DNA from 2 places in the Actinoplanes sp. NPDC048796 genome. Region 2 is predicted to be linked to the other one. Evidence: riboswitches for the same ligand, from Rfam matches in the RefSeq annotation. Region 2 holds a riboswitch; the other holds the start of a gene.

Region 1 (7,285 bases), 210 kb from region 2:
AGGAGACGGCCGAGTGGCGGCGGCAGCGCCGCCTGGAGTTGGTGTGCCTGCCGCCCGATCAGTTCCCGATGATGGTCGAGTTCGGTGAGACGTACGCCGATACGCCCGACCAGGAGGCCTACTTCGCGTTCGGCGTCGACCTGCTGATGGCGGCCGTGGAGAAGATGGCGGAAACGGCCGAAGGCCCGGCGGGCGCATCGCCCACCGGGCCCTGAAGGCAGAACGTTTTACGCGCTTTCGAGTGCGCGGTCGCCCGTCGTGGCGGGCGAGGTGTTGATGGCGATCCGGCGCGGCTTGGCCGCCTCGGCGACCGGAATGGTCAGCGTCAGCACGCCGTCCTGCCACGTCGCCTCGATCCGGTCGAGGTCGAGCCCGTCGCCCAGCGTGAGCCGGCGCTCGAACGTGCCGGTCGCGCGCTCGCGGCGAACCCACTGGACCTCTTCGTCGGTGCGCGGCGAACGCTCGGCGCGAATGGTCAGCACCCGCCCGTCGACACCCACGTCGACGGAGCCCGGGTCGATGCCGGCGAGGTCGCAGTGCAGCACGAAATGGTCACCGGAACGGTAGAGGTCGATCGGCATCGCGATGGAGTTACCGCCACCGAGCATCTGGCCCGCCAGACGGTCGAACTCGCGGAAGGGATCGAAAGTCAGCACCACGGAAACCACCTCCCATAGATGGCTCGCCGGCCTGCCCGGCGAGCGCGTGGCGCTCGGCTCAGATCAGTTCTGCCGAGGTCGGTGAGCCTCTGAGCAGCACCGACAAGTCATTTTTTAGCACTGTCGTCAGCCGAGTGCCAAGGGGTTTGGCGAAAAATCCGGCCTGCGTCCCGCGTCATAGTCCGGCCGGCCGGACGGGTGAATGATGAGCCCATGACGTATGTCGTGGTGGGCGGCGGCCTGGCCGGCGCCAAAGCGGTGGAAACCCTGCGCAAGTCCGGCTTCGCGGGCCCGGTCACGCTGATCGGTGCGGAGACCGTCCGCCCGTACGAGCGTCCGCCGCTCTCCAAGGGCCTGCTGCTCGGCAACGACGAGCCCGACAGCGTCTTCGTGCACTCCACCGAGTGGTACGCCGACCACGACGTGGACCTGCGCCTCGGCGTCACCGCGACCGCGCTCGACCGCACCACCAAGTCGCTGCGTCTCGACAACGGCGACGACGTCGACTACGACCGCCTCCTGCTGGCCACCGGCTCGTCCCCGCGCCGGCTGGACGTGCCGGGCGGCGAGCGAGCGCTCCTGCTGCGGACGCTCGCCGACTCCCACCGCATCGACGAAGCCATCGCCAAGGACACCCGCCTCGTGGTGGTCGGCGCCGGCTGGATCGGCCTCGAGGTCGCCGCCGCCGCGCGCAGCCGGGGCGCGCGGGTGACCGTCGTCGGAACGTCGGCCCTGCCCCTGCAGCACATTCTCGGCGACGAGATCGCCCGGGTCTTCGCCGACCTGCACCGCGCCAACGGCACCGAGCTGCGCATGAACACGCACGTCACCGAGGTGACGGCCGACGGCGTACGGCTGGCCGACGGCACCTCGGTGCCGGCCGACGTGATCGTGGCCGGCATCGGTGTGACGCCGAACGTCTCGCTCGCCGCCGGCGCCGGCCTCGAGGTCGACAACGGCGTGCTCGTCTCGTCGAGGCTGGCCACCAGCGACCCCGACATCTTCGCGGCCGGCGACATCGCCAACATCGAGCACCCGCTGCTCGGCCGGCGCCTGCGCGTGGAGCACTGGGACACGGCGATCCGCAGCGGTCCGGTGGCGGCACGGGCGATGCTCGGCGAGGACGTGGTCTACGACCGCCTGCCGTTCTTCTTCACCGACCAGTACGACCTGGGCATGGAGTACACCGGCTCGGCGCCGGCGGACGCCGAGGTGGTGATCCGCGGTGACCTCGCCGCTCGCGAGTTCATCGCGTTCTGGTTGGTCGACGGCAAGGTGGCCGCCGGCATGAACGTCAACATCTGGGACGTCTCCGACAAGATCGACGCGCTGATCCGATCGGGCGCCACCGTCGACCGGACCCGGCTGGCCGCCACGGACGTGGATTTGTCCGAGCTGGCCGCGTAGAGCAGCGCGTTTCGCACTCGGTGTCCGTCGCGCCGGGGCGGATGATCGGCGACGCTTCCGGGGTGGCGGCCTCACAGTGGTGGCCCGCGGAAGTGCTCACCCACGAGCGCCGCGGAGCCGACGTCGTGGTCTTCACCTGCCGCACCCGCCGGGCGATGCCGTTCCGGGCCGGGCAGCACGTGGAGATCGAGTGCCCGTACCGGCCGTGGCAGAGCTCGCCCTATGCCATGGCGAACGCCCCGCGGCGGGACCGGGTGCTCGAGTTCCATGTGCGCGCGGGATCCCCGTCCGGCGTATCGGCCGCCCTCGTCGAACGGCTCAAGCCCGGCGACACGCTCAGGCTCGGCGAGCCGCACGGTTCGATGGCGCTCAACCCGTACTCCCGCAGGGACCTGGTCTTCATCACGGGAGGAACCGGCCTCGCCCCGGCCAAGGCGTTGATCGATGAGTTGTCAAGGTACAACCGCACAAGGTGGATCCATCTGTTCCGCGCGGAGCGGGATGACGGCGCCTTCTACGACCGCGAGCCGCTGGACCGGCTGGCCGTTCGCCATCCCTGGCTGACGATCGTGCGCACGACGGCCGACGTCGCGGAGGCCGTCGCCGCACGTGGCCCCTGGCCCCATCACGACTTCTACATCTCGGGGCCGCAGTCCATGGTGGACTGCATGTTGGAGCGACTGGAGGCGCTGCGGGTGCCGGCGGCGCGCATCCAGTACGACGCCTTCGCCCTGCGCTGACTCACTCCGGGTTCAGATGGGCGAGCAGAGCGCCGGCCTCCGAACGCAGCTGCTCGGCCCGCTCCGGCCGGCCCAGCTCGGCATACTCGGTCGCAGCGCGTTCCCGATCGTCCGCCTCCGCCCGGACGATCTGTCTCACGTCCTCCTCGGTCAGCACTCGGCGTGCCACCTCGGTCGCGCCGACGCCGACAGGCGATGTCTCGATGGCCAGGCTCACCCCCGTACCCTCATCGGTCTGCACTGCTTCGGCGTTGTCGATAGCTGCGAGCGTCGCCCGCAGAACCGCGATCGCGGCACGATCGCGGGCCTTCATCGCGGGTGGAAGCGCCTCTCGAAGCTGTTGCCGGAGCGGTGTCTCAGTCATGCCGAGACGTTATCGAGTTCCGGCGATCGAGGCTTTCGGTTATCCACAGGGGCGCCCTCGGCGACCGAGTTGTCCACAGCGAAGGCCCGCCGCAGGTGCGGGAGCAGGGCCGATAGCGCCGGACTCGCGCGCCGGCGCCAAACAAGCGCCAACAGCGCCGGAATCGGCACGTTATCGATGGGTATGGCGGTGAGGTGGGGAAATGCGGGCGCCATGGACTCGCTCAGCACTCCCACTCCCAAGCCGCGCGACGCGAGCTCGGCGACGGTCCCGGGCGCCGACGCGACCAGCGCGACGTCGGGGATCAACCTCGCCGCCAGACAGGCCTCGTCGAAGGCGGCACGGATCCCGGTGCCTTGCGGCAGGGTGACGATGGGGTACGCCGTGAGGTCGGCCAGACAGATGCGGTCGCGGGGCTCGTCCGGAGGAAAGAGCGCGACCAGGCCCTCGCTGCTGATCACCTGCGTGGCCAGGTGCTCGGGCGGCTCGCCGGCGAGGCCGACCAGGGCGATGTCGATCGCGCCGGCCCGGACTCCGGCCACGAGATCATGGGAGTCGCCCTCGGTCAGTTCGAGCTCGATGCCCGGGTGCTCGCCGTGGAAGCCGGCGATCCCGGCGAACAGCGGTGTGATCTCGCAGCCGCTCACCATTCCGACCGTCACATGCCCGCGAACCAGGCCCTTCACCTCGTCGATGGCCTCGCGCAGGTCGGCTGCGGCGTCGAGCGCGGCCCGGGCGTACGGCAGCGCGGCCACCCCCGCCTCGGTGAGGCGGGCGACTCGTCCCGAACGGTCGAACAGCTCCGCACCGAGCTCGCTTTCCAGCGCCTTGACCTGCGCACTCACGCCCGACTGGCTGATGTGCACCTTCTCCGCCGCCCGGGTGAAGTTCGCTTCCTCGGCGACCGTCACGAAGTACTCCAGCTGCCGCAGTTCCATAACTGCGGATTCTAGCTCCCATGAAAACCATGCGTTGGACTTCTCATCCCGCCTCGAGAAGGCTGGACGCATGACGAAACGAGAGAAGGCCCAGCGCCCCGAAGACCTGACCCGCCTGTTCGTCGAGCGTGCCAACGCCAAAGACGCCGAAGGCCTCGCACTGCTGTACGAGGAGGATGCCGTGATGGCGTACCCACCCGGACGCCAGACCGTCGGCCGCGCCGCCATCCAGCGCATGTGGGAGGAGGCTCTGCCACACATGCCCACCGTCGAGCCCGAGGAGCCGCTGCCCACCCTGCTGAGCGGCGAGCTGGCCCTGACCTCCACACCTCCGCGAGATGGCTCGGGCGCCCGGGCCCAGGTGGTTCGCCGCCAGCCCGACGGCACGTGGCTGCGGGTTCTCGACCAGCCGGAATTCCAGACTCCGCGGTCGTGATCCCGGCGCCGGCGATCAGGCATTCGCCGGCGCCGGGAGCAGCTATTACAGCGCCAGAGGCTGACCCGGGAAGATGCGATGCGGGCTGTTCAAAGCGGCGCGATTCAGGCGGTATAGGGCTCGCCAGCCGCCTTCCACGTTTGCCTTGGCGGCGATTGAAGCAAGGGTGTCGCCGGCGCGCACCACGTAGTAGCGGCCTGTGGATGACGCTGTGGATGGAGCCTTGACGGTGGATTTGCGAGTGACCGTGTTTGTACTGCGATATTGGCGGGTAGAGAAGGCCTTTCGGCCACAAGTCGGCCACGCGCCCAGGCCCTGGGAACGGCGGACCAGCTCGGCGATTTGGATTTGTTCCGCGCGGGATGCCTGGTCGGCGGTGCGAGCGAAACGGTGTCCGCCGTGGGAGCGCCACGTGCTGCGGCTGAATTGCAGGCCGCCGTAGTATCCGTTGCCGGTGTTGATGCCCCAGTTGCCGCCGGATTCGCACTCGGCGATGGCGTCCCAGTTGACGGAACCGCCCTTGGCGAGCGCGACGGCGTGCGCCGGCGCGGCGGCCGGGGGTGAAGCGAGTGCCGGGGCTGCTGGGGCGGCCAGAGTGACAGTTGCGGCGGCCAGGCCCACCATGACGCGGGCAGGTTTGCACATTTGTGCCATGACGAAAGACCCTCCACGCCTGCGAGGTCAGCTGTCGGGTTCGGGCTGAGGTGCCCGGCCGCGCGTGCGCGGCTTCACCCCGAGGCGCGCCAAAGCGCCGAAGAACTCGGGTCCCCCGCTCCATGCCGTAAGTATGTGTTCCGCCGGGCAGCGGCAGGATTCGGCGTTCCGCCCGTACGGACCGGCGGCGACCGCGAAAGGGCACCCGCCGGATTCTTATAGGAATAGGCGAGATCGACGTTATCGTGTCGCGCGCATTTGTGGAGCTTGTTGGAGAATTGGCAACCATGACCGAGCACGACATCGTCGTCTACGGCGCTTCCGGCTTCGTCGGTGCGCTGGTGGCACGGCATCTGGCCGAACATTCCCCCGATGGCCTTCGGATCGCGCTGGCCGGCCGCTCCGAAAGCAAACTCGATGCTGTGAAACGCCGGCTCGGCGTCGAATGGCCGATCCTGGTCGCGGACGCCGGTGACGCCGACGCGGTCGCCCGGCTCGCGCGGGCGACGCGGATTCTCGTCACGACCGTGGGGCCGTACGCGAAATACGGCAAGCCATTGGTGGACGCCTGCGCCCGGGCCGGAACCGACTATCTCGACCTGACCGGTGAGGTTCTTTTCGCACGTCAGAGCATTGACGACAACCACGAGGTGGCCCGTGGCACCGGTGCCCGGATAGTGCATTCGTGCGGGTTCGACTCGATCCCGTCCGACCTCGGTGTGCACGTTCTGAGCGAGGCCGTTCGCCGTGACGGCGCGGGCGAGCTCACCGACACCGCGATGGTGGTGACGAGCCTGCGCGGCGGGGTCAGCGGCGGCACCATCGACTCGCTGCGCCATCAGCTCGACACCGTCAAGAGGGATCCGGCGAAAAGGCGGGTCGCGGCCGGCCCGTACTCGCTGAGCCCGGACCGGGCCGCCGAGCCGGACCTCGGCCGGCAGTCCGACATCGCCACCGTTCGGGGCGAGCGGGTACATCCGTCGCTGCGGGGGACACTCGCGCCGTTCTTCATGGCGTCCTACAACACGCGGGTCGTCCGGCGCAGCAATGCGCTGCGGGGTTACGCGTACGGGCGCGAGTTCCGCTATCGGGAGTTCATGAGTGTGGGCGCGTCGCCCCTGGTGTCCCCGGTGGCCGCCAACGGCGTCAAGCTGGGCTTCGGTGCCCTCGTCGCGGGTCTGATGTTCCCGCCGACGCGATATGTGATCGACCGCGTGCTGCCGAAACCGGGTGAGGGGCCGTCCAGCGACAAGGGGCACTTCACCTGCGACCTCTTCGGCCGCACCTCGACGGGCGCCCACTACACGGCCCGGTTCCGGGACGACCACGATCCTGGCTACAGCGGCACGGCGATCATGCTGGGGGAGAGCGCCCTGGCCCTGGCCGTCGACCTGCCGAAGGGTGAGGGTGGCGTGCTGACCCCGGCCACGGCGCTCGGCGACACGCTCGTGGAGCGCCTTCGGGCCGCCGGCGTGGAGATCTCCACCCGCGGTTCCAGCGTCAGTGATGGTCGCCGTGGTTGAGCAGGTGGGAGCGTTCGCCCTCGTGGTCGAGCACGCACAGGACCTCGGCCGGGCCGTCGAGGGCGCCGAACGCGTGCGGGACCATCGTGGAAAACGAGGCGGCCTCGCCCGTGCGGACGGTGATGGTGCGTTCGCCCAAGCGCAGGATGATCGTGCCCGAGAGCACGGTGAACCAGTCGCGGCCCGGGTGGACCCGCAGATCCTTGGGCATCGCACGGGTCACTCGCAGCTTGGCCACGGTCTGGTTGCTCTCGTGGGAGAGCAACCACGTCGTGATGCCGCGAGCCTCGTCGCGGTGCGGGCGGATCACCACGTCGTCGTCGGCGCCCGACTCCACGAGCTGGTCGAGGGTGATGCTGAGCGCCCGCGCGATCGGGGCCAGCTGGTCGAGGGCGATCCGCCGGTGGCCGGTCTCGATGCGGCTGAGCGTGGACGGGCTCAGGTAGCAGCGGGCCGCCAGCTCGTCGAGGGACCAGCCGCGAGCCATCCGCAGGCCCCGGATGCGCTGGCGGACCAGGGCATCGAGTTCGCCGTCTTGCGTCATACGCAAGATGCTATGTCGCT
Region 2 (7,285 bases):
CGATCTGGCAGGTGCTGACGCCGCTGATCAACGCCGGCGTCTACTACGTGATCTTCGGTCTCCTGCTCAACACCAAGCAGGACACCAACAACTTCATCGCGTACCTGTGCGCCGGTGTCTTCATCTTCGGATTCACCCAATCGGTGGTCCAGGCCGGCGCGATGTCGATCACCTCGAACATCAACCTGATCCGGGCGCTGCACTTCCCCCGGGCCAGCCTGCCGATCGCGATCTCGCTGGTCGAGGTCCGGAACATGATCGCCTCGGTCGCTGTGCTGGTCGCGATCATCCTGATCACCGGCGAGCCGATCACCGTGGAGTGGCTGCTGGTCATCCCGGCCCTGGTGCTTCAGTCGATCTTCAACGCGGGACTGGCGCTGTTCGTGTCCCGGCTCTGCGCGAAGGTCACCGACATCCGGCAGCTGATTCCGTACATCATGCGGATCTGGATGTACGGCTCCGCCGTCCTCTACCCGGTCACGTTCTTCTCCGACCGTCTCAGCGGCTGGCAGCTCGCCCTGGTCGAAGCCAACCCGATGCTCGTCTTCATCGAGCTGATCCGGCACGCCCTGATGGAGAACGTGACGCTGGCCTCCTCGCCGCTGCGTCTCTGGGCGTACGCGGTGGTCTGGACGGTCTTCGTGGGCATCGGCGGGTACGTGTACTTCTGGCGCGGAGAGAAAGGCTACGGCCGTGGCTGACGAACGGGTTCCTACGGTCATCGCGGACGACGCGCACATCGTCTACCGCATCTACGGCTCGGTGGCGCCGGGCGCGAACAGCCCGCTGGCCAGCTTCAAGCGGATCGTGACGGGCAAGAAGAGCGGGGCCGTGCGCGAGGTGCACGCGGTCAAGGGCGTCAGCTTCGTCGCCTACCGGGGCGAGGCGATCGGCCTGATCGGCACCAACGGTTCCGGCAAGTCGACGCTGCTGCGGGCGATCGCCGGCCTGCTGCCGGTCGAGCGCGGCGGGGCGATCTACGCCGCCGGTCAGCCCTCGCTGCTGGGCGTGAACGCGGTGCTGATGAACGACCTTTCCGGGGTACGCAACGTGGAGCTCGGCTGCCTGGCCATGGGCATGACGCCGGCCCAGGTCAAGGAGCGTACGGCCGAGATCATCGAGTTCTCCGGCATCGACGAGCGGGGCGACTTCAGCTCCCTGCCGATGAAGACGTACTCGTCCGGCATGGCGGCCCGGCTGCGCTTCTCGATCGCCGCCGCCAAGAAGCACGACGTGCTGCTGATCGACGAGGCGCTGGCCACCGGTGACGCGAAATTCCGCAAGCGCAGCGAGCAGCGGGTGCGCGACCTGCGTCAGGAGGCCGGCACGGTCTTCCTGGTGAGCCACAGCGAGCAGTCGATCCGCGACACCTGCGAGCGGTCGATCTGGCTCGAGTCGGGCGTGATCCGTGCCGACGGCCCGACTGACGACGTCATGAAGGAGTACGAGACCTTCGTACGGAAGTAGCCCGAAAACACCGCGATCGCCGCCGATGAGATGGGGCTCGGTTTTTCGACGGCCGCGGGGTTTGCGGACGGCGGAAAATCGCGCCCCATCTCATCGGTTACAAGGCGATCGCCCGCGGAGCGAAGCGGAGCCATGTCATCGATGAGATGGGGCTCGGTTTTTCGACGGCCGCGGGGTTTGCGGACGGCGGAAAATCGCGCCCCATCTCATCGGTTACAAGGCGATCGCCCGCGGAGCGAAGCGGAGCCATGTCATCGCATCGAGAGATGCACGTGGTTCGTGTGGTCGCTGGAAGGGTCGCCGTTTCCTCTGGTGTACGCCTTCCAGCCACTACTGGGTAGCCAGATCCGCTCGAACCAGATGACGTACAGAACGCCCAGCCGGTCCGCGTTGTTGATGAAGTAGTTCGCGAGGTTGGTGCCGTACGTCTTGCTGGCGCCCGTGGCGACGCCGCCGAAGCCGTCCTTGTCGGCGGCGAAGTCGCAGGCCTTGCCCTTGGGATGCTCACCGCTGTTCTGCTCGCGGAAGCAGGCGACATAACGGGTGAAGCCGTCCGCTTGCGCTTGCTTGAGGGCATTGAGCGTCCGAGGACTCAGGCACCCGCTCGTGGTGGGATCAGGCTCGGAGCAGCTCTCGGAGGGCAGCGAGCCGTCGGAGTCGCGCGGCGCCGCGCCCGCCTTCTGCTTGCTGGAGGAGCTGACGGCCTTGTCGCCGGCCTGCGGCGCGTCCTGACCGGTCTTGTCGTTCCCGCCGGTGTTGGCGGCCTTCAGAGCGGCCTCGGCCTGCACCTTGCGCTTGGCCATGAGCGCGACCTGCTTCTGCTCGTTGCGCACCTCGGTGTCGATGGCGACCTTGGCGGCCTGCTGGGCGTCGCGGGTGTTCTTGAGCGCCGCCACCGCCGTGTTCTCCTTGACCGCGATCGTCTCGAGCGTCTCGGCCCGGTCGAGGAAGCCCTCGGACGAGCCACCCGACAGCAGCGCGCTCATCGGGCCGAGGCGCCCGGTGCGGTACGACTGCTGGATGAGCTCGTCCAGTGCCGCCTGCCGCGGGGCGAGCTGCTTGTCGAGCTCCTTGAGCTTGGCCGCCAGTTCGGTCTGGCGCTTGCGCGAGCGGTCCAGCGCCTCCTTGGCCTCGACGAACCCCTTGGAGGCGGCCTCGAGCTGCTGGATGAGGGTCTTGGGGGCGCCCTCGCCGTCGTCGCCCGTGTCGCCCGGCGCGGCCGACGCCGGGCCGGCCACCGCTAACGCGAGACCAAAGATCGCGACGAGCATCGCCATGGTGGCTGCCAGTCGTCGCCGGACAGTCTTCTGCCGCACACCTGTTCCTTCCGTCGGCCGCCGACCGAGTTAGCTGACGGGTTCGGGACGGAAGTTGATCCCTACCGCTGGCGCGGATTCACCCCGGAAAGATTGGTTCCCCGGCTCGTCCGGAAACGATTAGGCGGCGATCCCCGGGGGGTGGGGACCGGCACCGACCATACCGAAGACATCGAACGATCGACAGTTATCGCACGCGAAGCAATTGAATGGCGACGCACAGTAGCCACTATTACTGAATGTCACAGGTGGACTACGCGAATAACGTTTTGCCAGGCCTGAAGCCTCTCTTGTTCTCGGGTAAACTGACCGCCGGTCCGCCTAACCAGGCACCGCCCCCGAGGTGCCGGCGGCCACCGCCCAATCGCCGTGAGGCGAGCCGGGGAACCAGGTCAGTCATGGGGTGCATCCGCGTCAGCGGTAGGGATCGCTTCCGTCCCGAACCCGTCAGCTAACCCGGTCGGCGGTTAACCGGAAGGAACCTGCATGACCGTACGACCCCGCCGGTGGCTGATGCTTGCCCTGGCGCCGATCGTTTCTGTCGCTTTCCTGGCGTCACCCATATCTCCGGCCTACGCCGAGCCCGGCGACGGCACGTCAGCGGCGCCGGACGAGTCGGCCGGCAAACAGAACCTGACTCTCGACGAGCTGATCGAGTCCTCGAACCGCCGATTCGTCCAGGCCAAGGGCGCCGTGGCGAAGTCGACGGCCGCGCAGAAGACTCTCGCCGCCAAGATCAAGACGGCTGAGGCCCGCCGCAACGCGCTGATTCCCGAGGTCAACGCGATCGCCAACCAGCAGTACCGGTTCGGCCAGCTCAACGCGGCCAGCTTCCTGCTGAGCAGCAAGGGCTCGGACGACTTCCTGGCCCGGGCCATGTCGCTCGAGGAGATCAACACCGAGCACGACCGGAAGCTCGGCGAGCTGAACAAGGCGATCGACGAGGTCACGAAGTCCAAGGTGGCACTGGACGCCGAGGTCAAGAAGCAGCAGACCAACCTCGTCGCGATGAAGAAGCAGAAGGAGGCGGCCAGCCAGGCCCTCAACCTGGTCGGCGGCGAAGGCCTCACGCAGGGCCACGTCCTCGCCGAGTCGCCGAAGGCCAAACCCGCGCCGCGCAATTCCGAAGGCGGCTTCTCGCCCGAGTCGTGCACCGTGAAAGATCCGACGACCAGCGGATGCATCACCGCCCGTACATTGAATATGTACAAAGAGACGAAGAAGGCGGGCTTCAACAGGTTCGTGGGCTGTCACCGCGACGGCGGGCCGTTCGAGCACCCGAAGGGCCGGGCCTGTGACTGGTCGTTGCAGAACAGCGGCTTCTCGGTCGCGCACAACGCGGACATGAAGGAGTACGGGAACAACCTGATGGCGTTCCTGGTCCGCAACGCGGACCGGCTCGGCATCTATTACGTGATCTGGTACAAGCAGATCTGGTTCCCCTCGGAAGGCGAGTGGCGCGCCTATCACGGGCCCAGCGACCACACCGACCACGTACACGTGTCGATGCTCTGAGACAGGCGAAAGACGGCCCCCGGGAAACCCCGGGGGCCGTTTTCGGTTAAGCGGTGGCGCGCCGCACCGGGGCGCGCCCGGCGGGCTGGGTCGGCGCCGGGCCGGCCTGGATGGCCGGCGGGTTGGCCACGGTCACCGGCTTGACCTGGGTGACCTCGACCTCCTTGCCGTGGTGCAGCAGCACGAGCCGGGCCGAGCCGCCACCGTTGCGCAGCGAGTACGTGACCTCCTCGGGGGTCACGTTCACCCGCAGGCGCAGGCCCCGCCAGAGCAGAGAGAAGTCCAGCGCGTTGATCCGGCTGGGCAGCCGGGGCGCGAACGACAGCTGGCCGTTGAAGTCGCGCATGCCGCCGAGCCCGGCGACCAGCGAGATCCACGTGCCGGCCAGCGAGGCGATGTGCAGGCCGTCCCGCGAGTTCTGGTGCAGGTCGTGCAGGTCCATCAGGGCGGCCTCGCCCAGATAGTCGTGCGCCAGCTCGAGGTGGCCGGTCTCGGCCGCCATCACGGCCTGGATGCAGGCCGACAGCGACGAGTCGCGGACGGTCCGGGCGTCGTAGTAGGCGAAGTTGCGCGCCTTCTCCTCCGGAGTGAACGCGTCACCGCGGATGTACATCGCCATGACCAGGTCGGCCTGCTTGACCACCTGCTTGCGGTACAGGTCGAAGTACGGGTAGTTCAGCAGTAGCGGGTAGGCCTCGGGCGGGGTGTTCTCGAAGTCCCACTCCTGGAGCCGGGTGAAGCCCTCCGACTGCTGGTGCACGCCGAGTTCCCGGTCGTACGGGATGTGGACCGAGGCCGCCGCGTCCCGCCAGCTCGCCGTCTCCTCGTCGTCGACGCCGAGCTTGCGGGCCAGGTCGGGGTGCCGCTTGGCCGCGTCGGCCGCGGTCAGCAGGTTCTGCTGCGCCAGCAGGTTGGTGTAGATGTTGTCGTCGACCACCGCCGTGTACTCGTCGGGGCCGGTCACCCCGTCGATGTGGAACCGGCCGTGCCGGTCGTGGTGGCCGAGCGAACGCCAGAGCCGGGCCGTCTCGACCAGCAGCTCCAGGCCGTACTCACGCTCGAAGTCGTAGTCGCCGGTGGCCTGCACGTACCGCCGCACGGCGTCGGCGATGTCGGCGCCGATGTGGAAGCCGGCGGTGCCGGCCGGCCAGTACGCCGAGCACTCCTGGCCGCGGATGGTGCGCCACGGGAAGGCGGCGCCCTGCAGGCCGAGGGTCTGCGCGCGCTCCCGGGCCAGATCCAGCGTCGAGTGCCGCCAGCGCAGCACGTCGGCCGCCGCGCCGGGCTGTGTGTACGTCAGCGCGGGCAGGACGAAGGTCTCGGCATCCCAGAACGTGTGGCCGTCGTAGCCGGGGCCGGACAGGCCCTTGGAGCCGATCGGGCGCTGCTCGGCCCGGGCGCCCGCCTGCAGCGTGTGGAACAGGCCGAAGCGGACCGCCTGCTGCACCTCGGGGTCGCCCTCGACGCGGACGTCGGAGTGGTCCCAGAACGCGTCCAGGTATTCGCGCTGGTTGTCGACCAGGCCCTCCCAGCCGTCGAGCCGGGCGCTGGCCAGCGCGGCGCCGACCTGGTCGCGCACGGCCGGCAGCGACCGGTGCGAGGACCAGCCGTAGGCGGCGATCTTCACCACGCGCAGCTTCTGACCCGGCTCCAGCTTGCAGGCCACTGTCGTGCGCAGCCAGTCGGGGTGGCCCTCGGTGGTCACCGCGTGCTTGCCGGGCGTCTCGACCAGGTGCTCCATGGCCGCGGCCATGCGCAGGTCGGAGGCCTTGGTGCGGTGCACCAGCAGGCCGCCGGTGCGCTGCTCGAGGACCTCCTCGGACTGCAGCGGGTGATCGAGCACGGCCGCCACGCGCGGGTCCTTGCTCATCGCCGGCAGCTGCTCGTTGGCGACCAGCTCCGACTGCAGGATCAGCCGGGCCGTGCTGTCGAGCGGCTCCACCTCGTAGAGGAACGCCACGACGGCCCGCTGGGTGAACGACACCAGGCGCACGGTGCGGACCCGGATGGCCTGGCCGGACGGCGAGACCCACTCGACGTTGCGCTCCAGCGTGCCCGCCCGCAGGTCGAGCACGCGCTCGTGCGAGCGCAGCTCGCCGTAACGCACGTCGAACGGCTCGTCGTCGACCAGCAGCCGCATCAGCTTGGCGTTGGTGACGTTGACCATCGTCTGGCCGGACTCCGGGAAGCCGTAGCCGGCCTCGGCGTAGGGCAGCGGGCGGAGCTCGTAGAACGAGTTGAGGTAGGTGCCCGGCAGGCCGTGCGGCTCGCCCTCGTCCAGATTTCCGCGGATCCCGATGTGTCCGTTGCTCAGCGCGAAGACCGACTCGGACTGGGCCAGCAGATCCAGGTCGAGGCGAGTCTCCCGGATGTGCCAAGGGTCGACGGGATATGCCCGTTCACGGATCACGGTGGTGCCTCTCGTACCTATGAGGAAGGAGAAAAGTCTTAATGGAGTACGTGCACTAACGCGTCAGGAGTTCGGACAGATCCGAAACCACAACGTCGGCCCCGTTGTCCAGAAGTGCCTGAGACTGACCCACTCGGTCGACACCGATCACGATGCCGAACGCGCCCGCGCGACCGGCGGCGACGCCGGCCAGGGCGTCCTCGTAGACGGCACAGCTCTTCGGGTCGAGCCCGAGCTGCTTGGCCGCGTACAGGAACGTGTCCGGCGCGGGCTTGCCCGGCAGGCCCTGTTCGCGGGCGGTTACCCCGTCCACGCGTACTTCAATCAGGTCGGCGATGCCGGCCGCCTCGAGGACGTCTTTGCAGTTGGCGCTGGCCGAGACCACAGCGCGGCGCAGACCGGCCTGCTGTGCGGCCTTGAGGTACTCCACGGAGCCCTCGTAGACCTGGACGGCGCCTTCTTGGATCTTCTGGAGAACGAGGATGTTCTTACGGTTGCCGAGGCCGTTCACGGTCAGCAGGTCGGGACCGTCGTCCGGGGTGCCCTCGGGCAGGGTGATGCCGCGGGACGCCAGGAA

Evidence for each region. A riboswitch is a leader RNA that binds a small molecule or an ion and turns the genes downstream of it on or off. The one in region 2 is predicted to bind cyclic di-AMP.
Region 1: linked by a shared signal. The riboswitch ahead of AB0C26_RS12410 (transglycosylase family protein) and the one ahead of AB0C26_RS13435 (hypothetical protein) in region 2 are both predicted to bind cyclic di-AMP.

What each region holds. Positions count from the first base shown of each region.
Region 1 is NZ_JBEZGO010000002.1:853,852-861,136, reverse strand. Features, by position in the region: gene AB0C26_RS12445 (TetR family transcriptional regulator) at 1-215, shown strand, start outside; gene AB0C26_RS12440 (Hsp20/alpha crystallin family protein) at 228-659, opposite strand; gene AB0C26_RS12435 (FAD-dependent oxidoreductase) at 873-2,066, shown strand; gene AB0C26_RS12430 (FAD-binding oxidoreductase) at 2,129-2,806, shown strand; gene AB0C26_RS12425 (hypothetical protein) at 2,808-3,170, opposite strand; gene AB0C26_RS12420 (LysR family transcriptional regulator) at 3,167-4,108, opposite strand; gene AB0C26_RS12415 (nuclear transport factor 2 family protein) at 4,179-4,544, shown strand; gene AB0C26_RS12410 (transglycosylase family protein) at 4,590-5,198, opposite strand; cyclic di-AMP (ydaO/yuaA leader) riboswitch at 5,203-5,374, opposite strand; gene AB0C26_RS12405 (saccharopine dehydrogenase NADP-binding domain-containing protein) at 5,486-6,721, shown strand; gene AB0C26_RS12400 (XRE family transcriptional regulator) at 6,699-7,265, opposite strand.
Region 2 is NZ_JBEZGO010000002.1:1,065,518-1,072,802, forward strand. Features, by position in the region: gene AB0C26_RS13420 (ABC transporter permease) at 1-701, shown strand, start outside; gene AB0C26_RS13425 (ABC transporter ATP-binding protein) at 694-1,467, shown strand; gene AB0C26_RS13430 (hypothetical protein) at 1,719-2,783, opposite strand; cyclic di-AMP (ydaO/yuaA leader) riboswitch at 2,787-2,920, opposite strand; cyclic di-AMP (ydaO/yuaA leader) riboswitch at 3,131-3,266, shown strand; gene AB0C26_RS13435 (hypothetical protein) at 3,270-4,298, shown strand; gene AB0C26_RS13440 (glycoside hydrolase family 65 protein) at 4,345-6,708, opposite strand; gene AB0C26_RS13445 (beta-phosphoglucomutase family hydrolase) at 6,764-7,285, opposite strand, start outside.